One region of the Clostridium sp. TJA085 genome, then DNA from elsewhere that is predicted to be linked to it. Evidence: a T-box and tRNA genes for the amino acid it is inferred to sense, from the RefSeq annotation. Region 1 holds a T-box; the other holds one or more tRNA genes.
The links. The T-box of region 1 lies ahead of tyrS (tyrosine--tRNA ligase). A T-box ahead of a tRNA ligase gene usually reads a tRNA of that ligase, here a tRNA-Tyr.
Positions count from the first base shown of each region.

Region 2: it has a tRNA-Tyr gene. The T-box ahead of tyrS (tyrosine--tRNA ligase) is inferred to sense a tRNA for this amino acid. The anticodon was not compared.

Region 1 covers NZ_JBZEEZ010000001.1:1,114,900-1,127,174, forward strand. Annotated here, with positions in the region: gene AC4FQW_RS05730 (hypothetical protein) at 1-65, opposite strand, end outside; gene AC4FQW_RS05735 (TcaA 3rd/4th domain-containing protein) at 450-1,643, opposite strand; gene AC4FQW_RS05740 (hypothetical protein) at 1,748-2,098, opposite strand; gene AC4FQW_RS05745 (histidinol phosphate phosphatase) at 2,194-2,967, shown strand; gene AC4FQW_RS05750 (aromatic acid exporter family protein) at 3,021-3,986, opposite strand; gene AC4FQW_RS05755 (alanyl-tRNA editing protein) at 4,003-5,202, opposite strand; gene AC4FQW_RS05760 (nitroreductase family protein) at 5,311-5,826, opposite strand; gene cax (calcium/proton exchanger) at 5,858-6,901, opposite strand; T-box leader at 7,234-7,476, shown strand; gene tyrS (tyrosine--tRNA ligase) at 7,682-8,911, shown strand; gene aspD (aspartate 4-decarboxylase) at 9,285-10,916, shown strand; gene AC4FQW_RS05780 (YciI family protein) at 11,029-11,325, opposite strand; gene recQ (DNA helicase RecQ) at 11,358-12,275, opposite strand, start outside.
Region 2 covers NZ_JBZEEZ010000001.1:1,353,584-1,365,858, reverse strand. Annotated here, with positions in the region: gene atpA (F0F1 ATP synthase subunit alpha) at 1-969, shown strand, start outside; gene atpG (ATP synthase F1 subunit gamma) at 1,015-1,869, shown strand; gene atpD (F0F1 ATP synthase subunit beta) at 1,887-3,284, shown strand; gene AC4FQW_RS06935 (ATP synthase delta/epsilon chain alpha-helix domain-containing protein) at 3,299-3,697, shown strand; gene AC4FQW_RS06930 (hypothetical protein) at 3,861-4,481, shown strand; gene murA (UDP-N-acetylglucosamine 1-carboxyvinyltransferase) at 4,503-5,762, shown strand; gene spoIID (stage II sporulation protein D) at 5,878-6,903, shown strand; gene AC4FQW_RS06915 (peptidoglycan DD-metalloendopeptidase family protein) at 7,028-7,804, shown strand; gene spoIIID (sporulation transcriptional regulator SpoIIID) at 7,873-8,124, shown strand; gene mreB (rod shape-determining protein MreB) at 8,252-9,286, shown strand; gene yyaC (spore protease YyaC) at 9,316-9,855, opposite strand; gene AC4FQW_RS06895 (hypothetical protein) at 9,962-10,570, shown strand; tRNA gene AC4FQW_RS06890 (tRNA-Tyr) at 10,735-10,820, shown strand; tRNA gene AC4FQW_RS06885 (tRNA-Val) at 10,830-10,905, shown strand; tRNA gene AC4FQW_RS06880 (tRNA-Thr) at 10,933-11,008, shown strand; tRNA gene AC4FQW_RS06875 (tRNA-Tyr) at 11,014-11,099, shown strand; gene AC4FQW_RS06870 (hypothetical protein) at 11,221-11,955, shown strand; gene AC4FQW_RS06865 (PadR family transcriptional regulator) at 11,956-12,275, shown strand, end outside.

The DNA.
Region 1 (12,275 bases):
TTTTCTGTATACCCTTCATATTCTGGTGTATCTTTTAAATGTGTTTTTTTCTCTATTCTTAACATAAATTTTCTACTCCTTCATTAATTAATAAACTACATTTTATCATAAATAAGCTATCATAATAATAAATAATAACTTATTTATAACTTTATTAATAAATACAATTTTCTATTTTTAAATACATTTTAAACTATATATTAACAAACAGTAAAAATATATCTTTTTATTTGATTTATTTTTTTATTTTAGTTATAATTATATTAACAAATAAATAAAACAAATTTGCCCATACCACTCTATTAGCAAACGCTATAGAGTTTAAATAAACCCCACAAAATGTTCATTTATTCCCTTTCTTAAATGAACATAACCCTTTAACCTGTGCTAATTTTAGTACAGGTTTTTTTATTTAAATCATACATGCAATCAAGGCATGTATGATTTATTTACAATGAAAAATTTTCTATATCTGTTATAATCCATTCATTATTCTTATATAATACTTTTGTTAAAAACTTTTTGCTTTTTTCTTCCCTACCAATTCCAAATAAAACTTTACTAGTATCATAATTTGCATTACAAACAACGGTCCCTACATACTCTCCATTTTTATATTGAAATTTACTTTTTTCCTTATCTAATTCTAGAGATATTAAGGTATATTTATTTTTTAATATAAAATATTTTTCTTCTAATATAGAATATATTTTATTTTTAGTTCCCTCTGTTGTTAGTTGTATTTCATTTTTATCTTCATTATTTAAGGAATTAAACACACTCTTATAAAATAAATTCATAGTATTATCTATCTCACTCCAAAGCTTATTATTAGTTATATTTAAACTTAATGATATATTTGGAACATCTTTTACTGTTACTTCTTCCCCTTTTATTGTTCCCCAAGGGAAATTATTACTTAGTGAGAGCTTTATACTTCCGTCTGATGGCATAGGTCCTATATTTTTAAAATCAGAAACTTTTATTTCACTATTTTCTCCATTTACAAGTACATTAGCATCTTTAAACTCACTTTCTACACTAACTAATAATCCATTTAATTTAAATTCTACATCCTTATTATCCATTAAAACAATATTTTCTGTTGATTTCATTTCACCATATTTATTTTTAAGATTTCCACTTAATTTATAAATACCAGGTATTAAATTTTTTAATACTTCACCTTGCTTTATACTATTATCATTTAAATAAATAGAAGCATCTTTATAATTACTTGTAACTTTTAACTCTAAAGTTTTTAAACTTATATAATAATCATCTAAAAATAATCCTTTATCTTCTTTAAGTTCAAATACCTTACTTTTACCAGTACTATTTAAAGCATCTACTATAGTATTTACTTCTGAGTTTTCTCCTTTATAATATTCTATTAAAGGCTTTAATTCTTTTCTTGAAATTTTCTTTCCATTTATTCTTAGTACATCTTTAAGTTTATTATAGCTTCCCTCTTCAAGTCCTAATTCAAATTTTTTCATTACACTTTCTTTATTACTATTAATACTTCCTAACATGTAACCCATTATTAAAAATATCATTAATACAGAAAAAACAACTATAATTTTATTTTTTATAATAAATACTTTTATATCTCCCATTAATTCTTTTAATTTTTCTCTCAAATAACTCCCACCTCATTACTTTTTACATATATAATACCCTTTATACAATAAAAATCAATATTTTTATATAAAAAAACGAGTGAATAATTCACTCGTACAAACTATTAGTCCATTGATTCTAAAATATCTATTATCCATTTACCACAATCAACACATTTATAAACTCTTATAACAAAAAGATCAAACTTTTCATTTTTAAGAACATTTTCATATTGCTCTTTTTCTTCTTTTGTTACAAATTCATCATTAGAATTTATATATCCATGTATTTCAACATAATAATTTTTCTTACTTATCTTACAGCACTCATTAATTTCAACACATTCAATTTCTTCATAAGTTAAATTATCTTCTAATTCTTTAATAATTGGAATTATATCCTCAAATTCATTAATATCATCTAAAAAGTCTTCTTCATAAAAAGACATATCTTTTATTTTAAATAATTCTTTCATAATACATCCTCCTTATTATAGGCCTTAATCTTCTTTATTATAATACTATGCTATAATATAAAAAAGCAATTTTATAATTGGAGGTGCTTAAATTCATGATTTTTGATAGTCATATGCATACAGAATTATCTTCTGATAGCAAAATATTATTATCTGATATTTTAGATAAATCTTCTAAGCTTAATATAGGATGTATATTAACAGAACACTTAGATTTAAATTATCCAGTAGAGGATTTATTTAAAGTTGACTGCAAATTATTCTTTGAAAAATACTCAAAATATAGAAATGATAATTTACTTTTAGGAATAGAAGTTGGTCTTTCTAAAACTATAATTGAAGAGGCTACTTTAATTACAAATTCTTTTCCTTTTGATTTTATTTTAGGTTCAATACATTCTATTAATAATATAGATATTTTTTCAGACTCTAATAAAGATAATATGTCAAAAGAAGAATTTTTCAAATCATATTTTGAAGAAATGTTAAATGATATAAAGCTTTTTGATAACTTTGATTCATTAGCTCATATAGATTATCCTTGTAGATATTTACACTTTAAAGACAATAACATATATTTATCTGAATATGAAAATTACATAAATGAAATTTTTAAAGTTTTAATTAAAAAAAATAAAGTTATTGAATTAAATACTAGAAGGTTAAATGATAAGAAAGCTATTGATTCATTAATACCTATATATAAAAGATACAGAGAATTAGGTGGCAAGTATGTAACAATAGGGTCTGATTCACACAATAAAGAATCTATTGGTAAAAACTTTGATGTAGCCTTAAATATTATAAAAGAATGTAACCTTACTCCAGTTTACTTTAAGGAAAGAAAAATTCATATTATAAAATTATAAAAATAAGGTTATCTATAACGAGAGAATTTATTATCCCCTCGTTATGGACAACCTTATTTATTATTTTTATGTAATTTCATAAAATCTTTCTTTATGTATAGAAAATCTTCTAGGTCATTTAAAAATTGAAATAACATAGCTCTATTTTCAAATTCTTCTCTTGTTTTTGGAAGATCCATTTCTTTATATCTAGCTCTTAACTTATTTAAATTATATATAAGTTCTATACAATCGTTATTTGAATATATATTATTTGCAATATTTTCAGTAAACTCTGCCATTATTTTTGTTTGGTCATAAGTTATAGAAAATCTTGAAAAGTGAGAATTCATTCTCTTTATAGTTTCTAATTGTTTACTTCTCATTTCTATATAGTCTATATAATAATATTCATTTTTAAATATATAATTATTATTTATCTTATATGCTATTTCTCTAGTTTCTTCTATTACTCTATCTATTTCTCTAAGTCTTTTTCTTTCATTTATGGGAACTGCCTTTATTAATAAACTCTTTGACATATCGTTTATTATATCCCTATAAGTCTCTTCTATTTTTTCTTTATTTTTATTAAATTCATCACTTAAAGATGGCATATATAAGTTAAAAAGTGAAGCTACTCCTATTCCTATTAAAGTAACTAGTTCCTCATTTATTATCCATGTTAAATCTATATTAGAACTTACAAGAAGATGTGTTGATAAAACAGCTCCAACCACCATACCTTCTTCTACTTTTAAAATTTTAGTAGCAGGAATAAAAATAAGTAAAAATAACCCAAATACTATTGAATCATTTCCAAGCATAACATACAAAATATAAGACAATCCAACTGCTATAGTTGCAGCTATTAATCTTCTAAAGCCAACTAATAATGCTTCTTTTTTTGTTCTTTGTATACTAAGTATTGCTATTATCCCTGCTGTAACACCAAACTTTAATCCTAATGCTTCTGCTATCATTATAGCCATAGTAGCTGATGTAGCCATTTTAAATGTATTATTAGTTAAAATTTTCATATATTCCCCTAAATTATTATTTTAAATTTTCTTTTATTTTCATAAAAGCATAATCTAAAACAGATTCTAAATTATTATTATTTTTTCCTCCGCCTTGTGCAAGTATTGAATTTCCACCACCTCTTCCATCAATTAAACTAATTGAATCTTTAAGTAAATCATTCATACTTATATTTACTCCCTTTGAGCATGAATAAATCAAATTAGCTCTTTCACCATTTTTAACTGCAAATAAAGCTATTACGTTATCACACTCTGAAAGTTTTGTAGCTATTTTGCTAATATATTTCACATCTTCATTATCATATATTTCTTTAATTACAGATATATTTCCTATCTTAGGCGAATTTTCGATAAGTTCCTTTCCTTTGTAATCTGAAATTTCTAATGTAAGACTTCTATTTTTACTATTTAGCTCTTTAACTTCTTCATTTAATTTTTTAATACTATTTATAGCTTCTTTATCATTACAACTTAAAAAATTACATATACTCCTTGAAAATTCATCTTTTTTTAGATAATCTATTATGGCTCTATTTCCTGCTAAATATTCTATTCTTGTATTTCCTTTGTGCTTTTCAAATCTTAAAAGCTTTATACATTGAAGTTCTATAGTTCTACTTGGATGTACTCCACAACATGCATTTATATCCAAGTCTTCAATTTTTACTACCCTAATCTTTTCATTTGTTTTAGGTAAATCTCTTCTAAGTCCTAGCTTTTTAAGTTCTCTTTTCTCAGGCAATAAAAACTCAACCTTTAAATTTTCATTTATCATTTTATTAGCAAACTGCTCTGCTTCTCTTATTTTTCCTTCAGTAAGTTCTCCAACTATATCTATGGTACTTATTTCTTTTCCTAAATGAATTCCAGCTGTATTTTGATTAAACAACTTAAAGAAACATCCTGAGAGAGTATGTTGTGCTAAGTGCTGTTGCATATAATCAAATCTTCTTTCCCAATCTATTTTACATTTTACTTTATGTATTTTTATTGGTTTTTTATTTAATACATGAACTACATTTCCGTTTTCTTCATAAACATTTATAACTTCACAATTTTCTATAAAGCCTATATCACAAGGTTGACCTCCCCCACCTGGAAAAAATGCAGTTTTATCCAATACAACATTGTATTCACCATTTCTTTCTACTACATTTTCAATTTCAGCTGTAAATTCCTTTATATACTGATCTATATAATATAATTTTTCCAAAAATAATCTACTTCCCTTCTAACAGTATTGTACATAGTATATCATTTATACACTAATAAATGTAACAAGAGCTTAAATACTCTATAAAATATTTAAGCTCTTACTTTATTAATATTTATTATAATGAGTTTTTGTAAAATTTAAATCCTCTAATTTATAAGCTAACTTTTCTTCATCCTTATAACCTAATGTAATTATATTTAATACTGCCATATTACTTGGTATATCTAAAACTTCTCTTACAGCATCTTCTGATGATATATTTCCAGATTTTCTATTTCTAATTTGTATCCAGCAAGAACCAAGTCCTAAATCTTCAGCTTCCAACATAATATTTGTTGATGCAATAGATGCATCTTCAATCCAAACATTACTTTTTTCAAAATCTGCTAATACTACAATAGCCACAGGTGCTGTCTTTAATGCAACTGTCCCTTTATCTTTGCACCCTTCTAATTTCTCTAATATATTTTTATCATTAACAACAATAAATTCTACTGGCTTTTTATTCATTGAAGATGGTGCAAGAAGTGCTCCCTTAAGTATTTGTTCTAATTTAAAATCTTCCACCATTTTATTTTTATATTTTCTTATACTTCTTCTTTTACTTAATAATTCAACCATAATCTAACCACCCTTTATAATATTTATTTTATTATACTATAAAAAATGAAGCTGCTATTATAATATAAACTGCTAATAATTGAACCCCTTCTAACCAATTTGATTCTCCATCTAATGCAACTTTATTTGCTATTAAAACAGAAACTATTAAAGCAACAAGTTCAAAAGGATTAAATACTATACTCATTGGCGTAAAAATCAAACTTAAAAATATTAATACTGGTGCAACAAATAATATTATTTGAAGACTTGATCCTAATGCTATTTCAACAGAAACATCCATTTTATTTTTAAGTGCCATAACTACTGCAGTACTATGTTCAGCTGCATTACCTATTATAGGTATTAATATTATACCTACAAAAAATTCACTTAGCCCTAAAGTTTTAGTTATAGGTTCAACTCCGCTTACTAAAAGTTCACTTTCTATAGCAATTAAAACTGTAGATACTGCTAAAATTAAAATTGATTTTTTCATTGACCATTTAGCATTTCCACCTTCTTCAACTTCTGAATTATATAGGTCCTTATGTGTAAAAAATGAAAAAACTAAACTTAGTATATATATGAGAAACATAATTATAGCTACTATAATACTAAGTCCTTCATATTTTGTATTTAATAATTCCGGACTTACAGTATGAGTAAATATTGCTGGTATACTAAGTCCTATAACTGCAAACAAAAGCATACTAGAACTTATATCTATAATCTTTTCATTAAATTTTTGAATTTTATATTTTAATCCACCAGCTAACATACTAGCTCCTAAAACTAATAAAACATTTCCTATAACTGAACCTGCAATAGATGCTTTTACTACATCAAATAATCCACTTTTTAAAGCAAAAAATGATATTATAAGTTCTGTTGCATTACCAAATGTAGCATTTAAAAACCCTCCTATTTTAGGTCCTGTATAAAATGATATTTCTTCAGTAGCTTCCCCCATAAGTCCTGCAAGAGGAATTATTGAAAGTGCAGCTAATATAAATATTATTGTTGGAGATACATGCATAAATTCTGCAATAATACTTATAGGAATAAATATTAATAAGTATTTTAATATTTTCATATTCAAACCTCTTCCTAATTTAAATTTATATAAACCTTTAATATACAAAATTCTATAACTTAATTTAAAGCTTTTAACTATTATTTTGACTTAATATAATAGTTTTCTTATTTAAAAATTATACAATATAAATATTAATAAATTTTAAATAAGAAAACTATTAACTTCTCTAATTTCTTTATTTTAAATAACTATATTTTTATATAATTAAATTTTACAAACTAACCAAATATTAATTTAAATTGAAATATTTTTTAAATATTATTGACTATAAAAATTTATAATATTATAATGAATTCATATAACAAAAAATTATTTGTATTGTAATAATATTAAAGACTATGAAAAGAACAAGTAAAAATATCTAAGATTTAACAGAAAGTTGCCGGTTGATGAGAGGCACTAAATCAGTTATTTTGAATACATCTTGGAGTCATACATTGAACCCTATTATATTTTAATAGGAATTAGATGTTATCGGTTAAGAACCGTTATTAACTTATTAAGATGTTACATACTATTTATTTGTATGTTTCAAATTAAGGTGGTACCGCGTGAGTAATCTCGTCCTTATTGGATGAGATTTTTTTATTTTATTCAAATTAAAAAACTATATAAACATAGTTTATATAGTTTTAATAAAAGATTTAATAATTAAGCATAATTATTGATCTTCTACAATATTATTTTTTCCCAAATATAATTATATTGTTTTTTTTAAAGAAGGTCAATAATTAATGCTAAATATATAAATTACATTAATTATTGGAGGTAATGAACATGGAAAGAAATGTTTTAGATGTTCTAAAAGAGCGTGGATACATTAAACAATTCACACATGAAGAAGAAACAAGAGAATTACTTGGAAAAGAGAAAGTTACTTTTTATATTGGATTTGATCCAACTGCAGACAGCCTACATGTTGGGCATTTTATAGCAATGATGTTTATGGCTCATATGCAAAAAGCTGGCCATAGACCTATCGTTCTCGTTGGTGGTGGAACCGTTACTATCGGTGACCCAAGTGGCAAAACTGATATGAGAAAAATGTTAACTGATGAACAAATTCAACATAATGTTGAGTCAATAAAAAATCAACTTTCAAAATTCATAGATTTTGAAGATGGAAAAGCAATATTAGTAAACAATGCTGATTGGCTTAGAGGTTTAAATTACATAGATTTCTTAAGAGAAGTTGGTGGACACTTTACTGTTAACAAAATGTTAGCTGCTGATGCTTTCAAAAGAAGATTTGCCCTTGATAGAGGTTTATCTTTCTTAGAATTTAACTATATGTTAATGCAAGCTTACGATTTCCTTATTTTAAATAAAAAATATGGTTGTAAGATGGAGCTTGGTGGAGATGATCAATGGTCAAATATGATTGCAGGGGTTGATTTAGTAAGAAAGAAAAAAGGTGAAAGCGTATATGCTATGACTTGTACCCTACTTACTAATAGCGAAGGTGAAAAAATGGGTAAAACTGTTGGTGGAGCTTTGTGGCTTGACCCAAAAAGAGTTTCTCCCTTTGAATTCTTCCAGTACTGGAGAAATATCGCTGATGTTGATGTAGAAAAATGCTTAAAACTTTTAACTTTTGTTCCACTTGATGAAATAGATAAATTATGTTCAGTTGAAGGCTCTGCTATAAATGAAGCTAAAAAGAAGTTAGCTTTTGAAATAACTAAATTAGTTCATGGTGAAGATAAAGCAAAAAAAGCTTTAAAAGCTTCAGAAGCACTCTTTGAAGGTGGTATTAATTTAGAACACGTCCCTACTATTGAATTAGAAAATACAAAAATCGGAAACAACTTAATTGACATACTAGTTGAAGTTAAAATCTTCCCATCAAAATCAGAAGCTAAAAGGTTTGTAACTCAAGGTGGTCTAACTTTAAATGATGAAAAAGTTCAAGACTTTGGAAAAACTTTAGAAAAAGAACACTTTAATCAAGGCTTTGCTATGATAAAAAAAGGTAAAAAAGGCTTTACTAAATTAATAATAAAATAATATTTCTTAATTAAACCATTTATCAAAGGATATCGAAAAATACAAAATCGATATCCTTTTCTTTCATTACTATAAACTTGTATATATTATTTTATAATATCAATTTAACTTTTTATAAATATAATTTAAAATCTAATATATTAAATAAATTCATTCTATTTTTTCACATAAATACTCTATAAAAATTTACTTTTATGTATAATTCACAAAAAAATACCCATTATAACTATTAAAAATTTATATAAAAATAATTTAATATCACTCTAAAAAAATTTAACAATATTATTACTGTTTATCTATTTTATTGAACAAAAGTTGTTGTATAGTTTTTTTGGGGCTAAATTTATATATTATTTTCAGGAGGATTTTTTATATGAAAATTAATACTTCAGACATTAAACAAATAGAAAAAGTTTATGGAAAAATAAGTCCCTTTGAGTTTAAAGATAAACTTATAGAAATTGCAAAAAAAGATTTAGATGTTAGTAAACGTCCTTTACTTGATGCTGGAAGAGGAAATCCAAACTGGACATGCGCAACACCACGTCAAGCCTTCTTTACTTTTGGTCAATTTGCTGCTCTTGAAACTCAAAGAGTTTGGAAAGATGGAGATCTTGCAGGTATGCCTCATAAAAAAGGCATATATAATAGATTTAAAGAATTTGCAGATGAAAATATAAATTCACCAGGTATAGAACTTTTAATAAATATAATAGAATATGGTATTAATAATAAAAATTTTGATGCTGATTCTTGGGTTTATGAACTTACAGATGGAATAATCGGAGACAACTATCCATTCCCTGATAGAATGTTAAGTCATATAGAAAGCATAGTTCATGATTATTTAGTTAAGGAAATGTGTTCTTCTGATTTTAGTAATTCATCCTTTGATATATTTGCAGTAGAAGGTGCAACTGCTGCTATGTGTTATATATTTGATTCATTAAAAGCAAATGAACTTTTATGCAAAGGAGATAGAATTGCTATAATCACCCCAGTATTTACCCCTTACTTAGAGATACCAAAAATACCAAGATATAGCCTTGATATTATACAAATTAAAGCAAATGAAAATCCAAATACCGGTAACTATTCATGGCAAGTACCTTCCGAAGAATTAGAAAAACTTAAAGATAATTCTATAAAAGCATTGTTTATAGTAAATCCTGGGAATCCTTCCTCTGTTGCTTTGACAAACGAAAGCAAAGATAATTTAATAAAAATAGTAAAAGAAAATAATCCAAATTTAATAATAATATCAGATGATGTTTATGGAACTTTTGTGCCAGGTTTTCGTTCATTAATGGCTGATTTACCTTATAATACAATTGGAGTATATTCTTTTTCAAAATATTTTGGTGTTACAGGTTATCGTCTCGGAACTATCGCTCTTCAAAAAGATAATGTTTTAGATAAATTAATTAGAGAACTTCCTAAAGAAAAGAAAAATCTAATTAAATCTCGTTATAAAGATTTATCTACAAATTGTGATAATATCCCTTTTATTGATAGATTGGTTGCAGATAGCAGACAGGTTGCTCTTAATCATACCGCTGGTCTTTCAACACCACAGCAAGTACAAATGGCTTTTTTCTGTGCCTTTGCACTACTTGATAAAGATGATAATTATAAAAAGCTAACAATAGAAATTTGCCGTCGTCGTAAAAAATTATTGTTTGATGGCTTAGGAATTGAACTTAAGGATAATAAATATAGTGCTTACTATTACACTGAATTTAATATACTTAAATGGGCTAGAAATTCTTTTGGTGAAGATTTCGCTAATTACTTACAAGATAATTATAAATTAGTATATATACTTTATGAATTAGCTAAAGAATGTTCGATAATAGTTTTATCTGGAAGTGGTTTTGATGATTCAGAATGGTCTCTTAGAGTTTCTCTTGCAAATCTAGATGATCAAGAATATTATACTATAGGTAAAGTAATGCGTAGACTTATGATAAATTTAATTGAAGAATGGAATTCTACAACTAAATAAATTTTTAAATTTAAAATTAAGGGTTAGCAAACTGCTTACCCTTTATCTATTTATACTAATAATTTTAAATATAAATCGTAAATTTTATAAAGTATTAATTATAATCTTAATTTTATTTATTAAACCATGCTTTTGGTGATTCATTAAAATAATGTGGATTAAACTCTATAATTTTATATTCCTGTATTCCATTTATATTAAAAGGTTCATTTGATAAATATTCTTGTACCATTTGTAAGGACTCTAATTTAATAACAAACATTCCTCCACTCATGTCTTCTTTAAGTCCAGACATTAATATAAGTCCTTCATCCATAGCTTTTTTAGTATAATCCATATGTTCTTTCATAATACTATCATTTATTTTATCTACATTTTTTAATATACCTTCAACTATAAAATATTTCATTTATTTTTCCTCCTAATCTCATTATTAAATATCTATCTATTACTTTCCATATTATATTTTAATATAACTAACTTTATTTGGTCATAAGTTATATTGCTTGGTAATGCTTCTTTTATTGGCTTTATCTTTAAATATCCAATATCTTTTACTTTTTCTAATATAATTTTTTCTTCTACTTCAGTAAAGTATTTATTAAAATTAATATTAAAATCGACTTCAAACCCTTCTGATACATATTGATTTATGTGAGATATAATAGTTGATATTGTGATTTTTCTATTGCTTGCTATTTCTTCTAAAGACATATTATCTTTAATCATATTTACTGTTATTTCATAAGATTTTTGCTTTTTTATTTTTTCTTTATTATTATTTAAATTTTCATTGTCCCATTTTTTATCTATATTATTTTCATTTATATAATTTTGTATTTTACTTATAAAAATATTTCCATACTTCTCAATTTTCTTTTCACCTACTCCACTTATTTCAATAAGCTGAGTATTATTAATAGGCATTCTAATACTCATTTCCTTTATAGTATTATCTCCAAAAACCATATACGGTGGTATTTTTTCACTTTCTGAAATATCTCTTCTAAGTTCTTTTAATATATTAAATAAATCATTATTTTCTATTAATTTAATTATCTTTCTTTGCTCTTTAAATAATACAGTTTCACTTCCCTTAACTACTTCAAGAGATTTTGAATTTGGTTTAACAACAGGATACTCACCACCATAATTAATATATCCATGAGCAATTAAAGTATTTATAAAATCCTTTAATTCTTCTTTTGAATAATCTTTCATTATTCCATAAGTAGTTAATTCATGTAAGTTTAATTCTTTTATCTTTTTATTATTAGAACCTCTTAATACATCAATTATCATCCCTATTCCATAAGGTCTTTTCATTCTATATATACATGATATTACCTTTTGAGCATC
Region 2 (12,275 bases), 240 kb from region 1:
GATACAATTATAAATCAAAAAGATAAAGATGTTATTTGTATTTATGTTGCAATAGGTCAAAAACAATCAACAGTAGCAAATATAGTTAATACATTAACAGAGTTTGGTGCTATGGATTACACAATAGTTGTAGCAGCTACAGCTTCAGAATCAGCACCACTTCAATACTTAGCACCTTATGTTGGATGTTCAATTGGTGAACATTTCATGCATCAAGGAAAAGATGTATTAGTTGTATATGATGACTTATCAAAGCACGCTGTTGCTTATAGAACAATGTCATTATTACTTAAGAGACCACCAGGAAGAGAAGCTTATCCTGGAGATGTTTTCTATATTCACTCAAGATTACTTGAAAGAGCAGCTAAACTTTCAGAGAAGAATGGTGGAGGTTCATTAACTGCACTTCCAATTATAGAAACATTAGCAGGAGACGTAACAGCTTATATCCCAACAAATGTTATATCAATAACAGATGGTCAAATATTCTTAGAATCAGATCTTTTCTATTCAGGACAAAGACCAGCTGTTAATGCAGGTATATCTGTATCTAGAGTTGGTGGTAATGCACAAATTAAAGCTATGAAACAAGTTTCAGGTACATTAAGACTAGAACTTGCACAATATAGAGAATTAGCATCATTTGCTCAATTTGGATCAGATTTAGACCCAGATACTGCAAGAAGACTTGAAAAAGGTAAGAGAATGGTTGAAGTTTTAAAACAAAAACAATATTCTCCTATGGCAGTTGAAAAACAAATAATGATTCTTTACGCTGCAGTAAATGATTATTTATCAGATATAAAAGTTGAAGATGTAAGAAAATTTGAAGAAGATTTCTTAGAATATATGGATACTCAACATAGAGAATTAGGAAAAGAAATTTTAGCTAAGAAAGTCTTAAATGATGAAATTAAGAAAGAGCTAGAAGAAGCAATTACTGAATTCAAGAAAATATTCTTAAAATAAAGCATAGCTTATTATAAGCTATGCCATCTTTTAGGAGGTGGAGGTATGGCAGGAGCTGGACTTATTGAAATAAAGCGTAGAATTAAGTCAGTAGAAAATACAAAAAAGATAACAAAAGCCATGGGACTTGTTGCCACTTCTAAGTTAAGAAGAGTCAGAATGGAATTAAACAAAAATAACAAATATTTTGAAGCTACTAAAAATATAGCACAAGAAGCTTTTTCATCAGTTGATATTGAAAAAGAAGGTATATATTTTAAAGGTGGACAGTCAAAAAGAAAGTTATATATTGTTGTAACATCAGATTCAGGATTATGTGGAGGATATAATGTTAGTGTTGCATTAGGACTTAAGAATCACGTTGGAGATGAAAAATCAGATAGCTTAGTTATGTGTTTAGGAAAAAAAGGTGTATCTTATATGAAGAGATATGGTTTCCAAACTGTAGCAGAATATGTTGATATAAAAGAAACAAGTGATATGAAAGAAGTTTCAATGATTTATAAACATGCATTAAGATTATATAATTCAAATGAAGTTGGAGAAATTAATGTTGTATATACAGAATTTACATCTCCAGTTTCTCAAGTTGTAAAGGTAGAAAAATTATTACCTATAGAATTTGATGAAATTGAAGAAGATAGAGGTTTCATGGTAGAGCCTCATAGTGAATCTTCAATAGAGGCAACTTTTGATTTTTATTTAAAATCTAAATTAGTTAATTGTATTTTAAATGCAAAAACTAGTGAACAATCTGCAAGAATGACAGCTATGGATGGCGCTACAAAGAATGCAGATGACTTATTAGATTCATTACATACAAAATACAATAGAATAAGACAAAGTGCTATAACCCAAGAAATAGCAGAAATAGTAGGTGGGGCAGAAGCACAAAAATAGTGAGGAGGTATAATCATATGCCTAATAATATAGGAGAAGTAGTTCAAGTTATTGGACCAGTAGTTGATATAAAATTTAATACTGAGTCACTTCCAAACATATATAATGCTATTGAAATAGAAATGGACGGAAACATATTAGTAACAGAAGTTGAGCAACACGTTGGTGATGATATAGTAAGAACAATAGCTATGGAAGCGACAGAAGGATTAAGAAGAGGAATGAAGGCTGTAGATACAGGAAAGCCAATTTCTGTTCCAGTAGGTGAAGTTGTTTTAGGTAGAATATTTAATGTTTTAGGAAATCCAGTTGATTTAGACTTAGCTGGAAAAATTGAAGCAAAAGAGTTCTATCCAATACATAGACCAGCACCATCATTTGCAGAGCAATCAGTTAAGCCAGAAATGTTTGAAACAGGGATTAAGGTTGTTGACCTTATAGCTCCTTATCAAAAGGGTGGTAAAATAGGTCTATTCGGAGGTGCTGGAGTTGGTAAAACAGTACTTATCCAAGAACTTATAAATAATATAGCTAAAGAACACGGTGGATTATCAGTATTTACAGGTGTTGGAGAAAGATCAAGAGAAGGTAATGACCTTTACTATGAAATGAAAGATTCAGGAGTTTTAGCAAATACAGCATTAGTATTTGGACAAATGAATGAGCCACCTGGAGCTAGAATGAGAGTTGCTCTTACAGGACTTACAATGGCAGAATATTTTAGAGATCAAGGTCAAGATGTGTTATTATTCATAGATAATATATTTAGATTCTCACAAGCTGGTTCAGAAGTTTCAGCTTTATTAGGTAGAATACCTTCAGCAGTTGGTTACCAACCAACACTAGCTACTGAAATGGGTTCTCTTCAAGAAAGAATCACATCAACAACTCATGGATCAATCACATCAGTTCAAGCAGTATATGTTCCTGCTGATGACTTAACAGACCCAGCACCAGCAACAACATTTACACACTTAGATGCAACAACAGTTTTATCAAGAAGTGTAGCTGAACGTGGAATATATCCAGCAGTTGACCCACTAGATTCAACTTCAAGAATATTAGATCCAAGAGTAGTTGGAGAAGAACATTATGAAGTTGCATCAAAAGTTAAGCATATATTAGAAAGATATAAAGAACTTCAAGATATTATAGCTATACTAGGTGTTGACGAGTTATCAGATGAAGATAAAGTTACTGTAAGTAGAGCAAGAAAAGTTCAAAACTTCTTATCTCAACCATTTACAGTTGCAGAACAATTTACTGGAATGCAAGGTAGATATGTTACAATTCAAGATACAATAAAAGGTTTCAAAGAAATTATTGAAGGTAAGCATGATGAATTACCAGAATCAGCGTTCCTATTTGTTGGAACTATAGAAGAAGCTATAGAAAAAGCAAAAACTTTAGCGTAAGGGGATGATGCGATATGGCAAATACCTTTAAACTGAAGATAATGACACCAGACAAAATTAAGTTTGAAGAAGATGTTATAAGTATTTTAACAAAGACTGAAAATGGCAAAGTTGAAATACTTGCAAACCATGCATCTATAGTAATCAATACAATACCATGTATTACAGAGATAACTAGATCTAATGGTGAAAAAATAGAACTATTTACTTCAACTGGTGTAATTGGATTTAAAAAGAATGTTTTAGATTTTTGTTGCGAAGCTTCTGAAACTAGAGAAGAAATAGATTCAGGAAGAGCACAAGAGGCAAAACAAAGAGCTGAAAAGCATATGAAAGAAGAAAACTTTGATAAAGAAAGAGCTGAATTAGCATTAGCTAGAGCTTTAACAAGATTAGAGTTAAAGAAAAGATAAAAAAAGACTTAGGTAATATTACCTAAGTCTTTTTTCATTTATAGCTATTTTATGACAATGTATCACAAAAAATAATAAAAATTATATATTATAGTATAAGATAAATTATATGAATAATAAAATATAAAAATGATAATAATTATGATGTAAGGAGTTGGGGATAATGGGGATAAAAAACTTTTTCATCTATATTATTATTTTTTCTATTAATTTATCAGGAGTTTCAATTAATAATTTAGAAAATATATCTTTTTATCAATTAGAAAATTTTTTGATTAATAAAACTGAATTTAATGAAAATGGAGTTAAGTTACAATATAATATTGGATCAAATAAAGATTATGAATTAAATAGAATATTAGGATTGATGAGTGATAAATATAAAATTGAAAATATAAATAATAAATATCATTTTTATTTAAAAAGTAATAATATTATTGAAATAAAAATTTGGGAAGAAGATAATATTACATTTGTTGAAAGCTTCATAATAAATAAAAATAAATGTATGTCAACTGAAGATTTAAAAAGAGAATTAGATAATATTTTATCAAGTAAAGTTAGAAATAAAATATACTTTAAATATTATAAGGGAGAAATATCCAATACAGATAATTTTGATATAGATAATATAGAATTAAAAAAAGAATTATTAAAAATTGAAAATGGATATGTAGGAAAAGAAACATTAAAGAATGGAGAAAAGCTAAGTTATGGAATTATGAAATATAACACAGGAGTATATCTTGTTATAGGTACACCAGTTATATTTACAACATACTAGAAATTTATTATGGAGGAAAATATGGAAAAGATTATAGTGAGAGGTGTAAAAGAACTATCAGGGGAAGTTAATATAAATTCAGCTAAAAATTCAGTACTACCAATAATAGTTTCAACAATATTATCTCCAAACAATATAATAATAAAAAAGACGCCAATGTTAGAAGATGTTCAAGTTATATTAAATTTACTTAAAGAGTTAGGTGCATGCATTAGTTATTCAAAAATAGATAATTCTTTAAAAATAAATACAAGCAGTATAAAGGTTTTTGATTCAACAAATGAATTAGTAAGAAAAATGAGAGCATCGTTTTTGATAATGGGACCTATGCTTTCAAGGTTTGGATATTGTAAGATTGCCATGCCTGGAGGATGTAATATAGGAAGTAGACCTATAGATTTGCATTTAAAGGGATTCGCTGCTTTAGGTGCAGAAATAATAAAAGGACATGGTTATATAGAAGCAAAAGCAAAAAGATTAATAGGAAATAGAATATATTTAGACTTTCCATCAGTTGGAGCTACAGAAAATATAATAATGGCTGCTGTTTTAGCAAGTGGAACTACAATTATAGAAAATGCTGCTGAAGAACCAGAAATATGGGATTTAGCTAACTTTTTAAATTCAATGGGAGCCAAAATAAAAGGTGCTGGACTTGGAAAGATTACAATAGAAGGTGTAGATTCACTAAAAGGATTAGAATATAAACCTATTTATGATAGGATAGAGGCTGGAACATTTATGGTTGCAGCAGCAATGACTAATAGCGTTATAAAAATAAATGATATAAATGAAGAACATTTAAGACCGTTAATAGAAAAGTTAAAAGAATGTGGAATTATATTTAATGAAGAAGAGGATGGAATAATAGTAGATGGTAGGTTTGATAAAAAGCCTGTTGATATAAAGACGTTACCATATCCAGGATTTCCAACAGATATGCAACCTCAGATGATGGCTTTATTATCAATTTTAAATGGGTCTAGTTTAGTTACAGAAACAGTATTTGAAAATAGATTTATGCATGTTCCTGAATTAGTAAGAATGGGAGCTAATATCAAAATTGATGGTAGAGTTGCAGTTGTTGAAGGTGTAAGAGGATTAACTGGATGTGAAGTTAAAGCCACAGATTTAAGAGCTGGTGCTGCTATGATATTAGCAGGTTTAGTTGCTGATGGAGTAACAGAAATATCTGATATATATCATATTGATAGAGGGTATTTAGATATAGAAGAAAAATTTAGAAATCTTGGTGCAGAAGTTTATAGAATAAAAAAATAGAAGGTATAATACCTTCTATTTTTTTATGTGCTTTACATAAATATAGCTTTAAATGTACTATTTTTATTTAAAAATCATATAAATAAATTGTATACATAAAGAGGAGGGAATGGGAATGAGGGAGAAAGATATAATAGAAAATATTAAAGATATATGTATAACAACATTATTTATTATGGTATTTATTCTTATTATTCCATATATACTTATGGGAAGTGGTATAGAAAATTTTACTTCAAATGAAAATTTAAATGATAGTTCTATTATTAATATAAATATAAAGGGTGAGGAGAATGTTAAAGTATTTAGGCATAGTACTAATAAAATTGAAACTATTCCTGTAGAAGAATATTTGTTAGGTGTTGTTTCAAGCGAGATGCCAGCGAGTTTTGAGTTGGAAGCATTAAAGGCTCAGGCTATAGCTGCTAGGACATTTTATTATAGTAAAAGGCTTAATAATTGTAAGGAAGCAAAAGGTGGGGAAATATGTGATGCTGTCCATTGTCAGGCATATATGAGTAAAGAAGAAAGGTTAGAAAAGTGGAGTGATAAGGAACGTAAGAATAATTATGAAAAAATAAAAAAAGCAATAAATGAAACAAAGGATATGGTATTAATATATAAAGGAAAACTTGTTTTATATCCACAATTTTTTTCAACAAGTTCTGGAAAAACAGAAAATGCTGAAGATGTATTTTCATCTGAGGTACCTTATTTGAAATCTGTTTTTAGTAAGGGGGAAGAAGTTTCTAATTCTTATGAATCAGAAAAAATAATAAATAACAATGATTTTATAAATATAATAAATACAAGTTATGCTAAAGCCGGTCTTACAGAAAAAAATATAAGAAGTAAAGTAAAAATAAAATCAAGAACTGAGGGGGGATCTGTAAAAGAAATTAAGATAGGAAATATAACTATTAAAGGAACAGATTTTAGAAAGATGTTCGATTTAAAATCTGCAAACTTTACTTTGGAGTTTTCAAAAGATAATGTTAATATATCTTGTAAAGGTAGCGGGCATGGAGTTGGAATGAGTCAATGGGGAGCGAATATAATGGCCAAAAATAATAAAAAATATGATGATATATTAAAGCATTATTATACTGATATTGAAATTGGTAAGGTAAAATTCAAATAAATTTATAGATATTTAAAGAGTGATATTTGATTAAAAATCAAATATCACTCTTTTTATTATAATTTTTATTAAAAATGTATTATTTTTCATATTATGGACACAATACGAAAAGGAGGTGTTTATTATGAACAAAAAATTAAATGGATTAAATGAAAAATTTAAAGGTGTAAAAACCTTCTTTAAGAAAGAAGGTTTTTATGTAGCGTTATTTGTTGGATTATGTGTAATCACTATAGGTGGAGCTATAGCAATAAAAAGTGCAACAAATAATAAAGAAGATCAATCACAAACTCAATCACAACAAGAGATAACACTTAATGTTGAGGAAAATAAAGAAGGAAAAGTTGATAGTGTTATGGAGAATTCCGAAAGAGTTGATAGTACACAAAACAACAAGAAAGAAGAAAATAAACAAACAAGTCAGGCTGTAGGAAATACTAATAAAATGAATTTTACTAAACCTGTAGATGGAATATTACTACAAGGTCATAACGAACCATACCTATTTAAGGATGGAAAGGTTGTAAAAGATGGAGAAAAGGGAGATTCAAGTTATAGCTATGGTGGAATATCTGTTAAAGCAAAATTTGGAACTCCTGTAAAAGTAGCTGAAGCTGGAGTTGTTGATGAAATTGTCGAAAATGATGTTACTTATGGCGTTACTGTTGTAGTTAAACATGCAAATGGAATGAGAACATCTTATGCAAATTTAGATAAAGCATTAAAAGTTAAAAAAGGTGATAAAGTTACTAAAGGTCAAGAAATTGGAAAAATTGGTAATACATCAAGCACTTTAAAGATGTGTGTTAAAGAAGACTTTTTACATTTAAAAGTTTTATTAAATAAGAACAACAAATACACAGAAGTAGATCCATTAAAATACTTTAATTATAAAAAATAATTAGGTGAAAAATATTAATCAGCCATTTTAATATGGCTGGTTAATATAAATTTAAGGAGGTAGTACTCTTGAAAGATTATATTCAAGAAAGAGTTTTAGAAGTAGCACAATATATAATAGATTCGAAATCAACAATAAGAAAGACTGCTAAAGTTTTTGGAGTAAGTAAGAGCACTATTCATAAAGATATGACCGAAAGATTACCTAAAATAAACCCTATAATTGCTGAAAAGACTCATAATATTTTAGAACTTAATAAAGCAGAGCGTCATATAAGAGGTGGAAAAGCTACTAAAATGAAATATAAATCAGCTGAATAGGACTATTATTAAGAAGCTTAAAGTTAAATAAGTAAGTTGAATTAAATCCACATTCAATATATAATTTACTTTATATTAAAAGTGTAAAATTTTCTAATATATAAATAAATTAGGAGTGGATTTTAAAATGTGGTTTTGGAAAACAGGAAGTGAATTAGGGATAGATTTGGGAACAGCAACTGTATTAGTTTATGTAAAAGGAAAAGGTATAGTATTAAAGGAGCCTTCAGTTGTTGCAATTAATAGAAATAATGGAAAGGTTTTAGCAGTTGGAGAAGAAGCAAGAAAAATGATTGGAAGAACACCAGGAAATATTGTTGCGGTTAGACCTTTAAAAGATGGAGTTATATCAGATTATGATATGACTGAAAAAATGTTAAAAGAATTAATAAGAAAAGCTTGTGGAAGCAAAAAGATAATGGCGCCAAAGGTTATGATATGTATACCATCACAAGCATCAGAAGTTGAAAAGAGGGCTGTTATGGACGCAGCAAGAAATACTGGTGCAAAAAATGTTCATCTTATAGAAGAACCCCTTGCAGCTGCAATAGGCGCAGGCCTTGATATAACTAAGCCAGATGGATATATGATAGTTGATATAGGTGGAGGAACTTGTGATGTTGCAGTAATATCATTAGGCGGAGTAGTAGTTAGAAAATCAATAAAAGTCGCAGGAGACAAGTTTGATGAAGCTATTATAAAGTATGTAAGGAATAAATATAAAATAATGATTGGTGAAAAAACAGCAGAACAAATTAAAATTGAAATAGGATCAGCTTTTGATAATTCTGCAGAAGAGAAAATCTCAGTTAAAGGTAGAAATTTAAGAACAGGGTTGCCAGATGAGATTATGTTAAATTCAACAGAAATAAGAGAATCTCTAATAGATACAGTTAATTTGATAGTAGATTCCGTTAAGTCAGTACTTGAGAAGACACCACCTGAAATATCAGCAGATATAATTGAAAAAGGAATCTTAATGACTGGTGGAGGTTCATTACTTAAAGGATTAGATAAACTCATAGAGGTAGAAACAGGCGTTTCAGTTAAAGTTGCAGAGAATTCAATTGAAGCTGTTGCAGAAGGTACAGGTTCTGTTTTAGGATATATTGATAAATTAGATAAAATTGTAAATCGCGAAGAAGTAGTTTTAATAGAGTAACATTATAAATACCCCTTTTATAGGGGTATTTATAATGTTTTTTTTTCTTGATAATTGTATTCATAATAAGCATGTAAAATACCTTTTGAAATAACTTTTGCAATATCAAATACAAATGATAGTCTTATTGAGCGTTTATAAAATAAATCTGCATGTTCATTTGAATCTATAATACCAACTATGGATTTTTGACCTACATCAGGTAATGATTTTCCTACACCTTTTCCAGGCCTAATAGGAAAATCTCGAATGTGAACTTCACCTATAGAAGATTCTTCACCTAAACAAGCATCTATACCTATAATGTATGAGTTAGGATGGTCAGATAATATAGACTTTAATTTTTTATCTATATTTAATGCATGAATTGGAGAGTCAATTGAACCATAAACAGGAATTGGTAGCATACTTTCTTTTAATAATGTTCCAACTAAAGGCCCAAGGCAATCACCTATACATTTGTCAGTACCTATACAAACAATAACTAAATTTTCAGAGAAGCATTCTAGTATAGATTGAGCAATTGTATAGTAAGCAAAAGGGTCATTGTAATGAACCTTTTTTTCCATATATACACCTCCTTGAAATATATATATGAAATTGAAATATAGAATAGAAGATATGAATAAGAAAAAGTAAAATGGACAATATCTAATATAGGAGGTGTACATAAATATGAAAAAATTAGTAATAACAATTTTATTAGCAATGGCAACATCCTTGACTATTTATTTTATTAGCTTTTGGACTCCTAGCAATAATATTATTGATATAGAAAAATCAAGAGTTAATAATGTAGGGGAAGGTAGTAATGATAAAAATATAGAAGACAATAAAAAGAATGATGTTGTTAGTAAGGATAATATTAAAGATAAAGGGGATAAATCAAAATTAAGTGATGAATCTATTAAAAATAAAAAAGAAAATTTACTAAATGAGAAAGATAATAAATTAAACTATAATGAAGAAATAAAAAAAGATATTAATCATAACAATGAAGGTAAATCAAGCGAAGCGAGCGTAAAAATATTTAATGTAAATAAAAATGAGATATTTGAAAGTCTAAGTTTAAAAGATAAAACTAAGTTATTGTCTGTTGCAAAAAAGATATCAACAGTTGATGGAGAAAAAATAAAAAATAGTATTAAAAATGAAGATGAATTTAGAGGAGTTAGTGAAGCTTTTAAAATAATTAAGCTTAGGCTTACAAAAAAGGATTACAATGAAGTAAAAGAGATACTTTCACCATATATAAATATAGAATTATTAGAACAATTAGTATAATATAAGTTTTATAGTAAAATGGTGAAAAAGATAGAATTTTAAAGTTAAATAAAAATAATTCTGTTAAATGGCATGGTTTTTAATTTGAAATAAATATGAGTTAACTATATACTAACTATTGTCGGTTGAGCGAGTAAGCCAAACGACTTAAAACTTTAAAAGCTGGTGGAGTTCCCGAGTGGCCAAAGGGGGCAGACTGTAAATCTGTTGTCAGTTGACTTCGAAGGTTCGAATCCTTCCTCCACCACCATTTATTTATGGGCGCATAGCTCAGCTGGGAGAGCACCTGCCTTACAAGCAGGGGGTCACAGGTTCGAACCCTGTTGTGCCCACCATTAACTTTTAAAGATGAAAATAAATATGCTGATGTGGCTCAATTGGCAGAGCAGCTGACTTGTAATCAGCAGGTTATCGGTTCAAGTCCGATCATCAGCTCCAAATTAGGTGGAGTTCCCGAGTGGCCAAAGGGGGCAGACTGTAAATCTGTTGTCAGTTGACTTCGAAGGTTCGAATCCTTCCTCCACCACCAAGCACTAAGAGTATTCTTAGTGCTTTTTTTATTTTCCTTAGTACCTTGTTTGACAAAGTATATACCTTGTAATACAATGTATATATAATTATAAATAGATTTTATAAGGGAAGTGAATAAGATGAGTATAAAGGGTGTATATTTAAAAGAAATAAATAAGTTAAGTCGATTAATGAGAGAGAAAGATAAAATAATATATGAAGAAATTATAATATATATGAGATTATCAGGTTTAAAGGATATAGATATAGAAGAAACTTTAATAGAAATAGGGGATATGATTATACAGTCAGAGAATGATAATAAAGATATAAATTATTTGATAGGAGATAATTATATAAAATTTTGTGATAATATAATTAACGAAATAAAATCTAAGTATAGTAGATTTGATAAAATAATAAATAATTTTAAAGTTCAGGTATTTTTAATATCCATGGCTGTTTTATTTACTATAAATTATTTAATTACTCAAGGAATAACTTTATTCAAAGATGAAGGGTTTACTTTAAATTATAATCTTACAATTAATCAATTAATTTCAAATTTAATAATAAGTATAATTTGCTATTTAGTATTTTTAGAGATAAAAAAAGATTCTATAAAGAATTATAAAATCAAATCTGATGTAAATTTTAAAAAAATAGATAACAAATTAATAAAATTCATTATTTTATTTTCTATGATTTCATTTGCTATAATGATAACTGTTAAGACAATAGTTCCGCAAATAAATTTAATTGATACAAAAATATATTTTTTAGTATTACCATTTGGGATTTTATATGAATTAAATGAATATATTAATGAGAAAGAATATAAAAAAAGAAGAGGGATAAAGAAAGAGTTGATATAAATGAATAAAAAAACACAAATGCTTAAGGGAACATTAGAAGGGTGCATATTAGCTATAATATATAAGAAAGAAACTTATGGATATGAAATAATATCAACTTTAAAAGAATATGGGTTCGATAATGCTTCAGAGGGAACTATGTACCCTTTACTTTTAAGATTGGAGAAATCCGGATTTTTAACTGCAACTATTAAGGATTCTGGTGTTGGTGCAAAAAGAAAATACTATAGTCTAACTGAAGAGGGAATAAATGAATTAAATAATTTTATAAAAAATTGGAATGAATTAAAAATGAATATAGATAATATAATTAGTTCAGT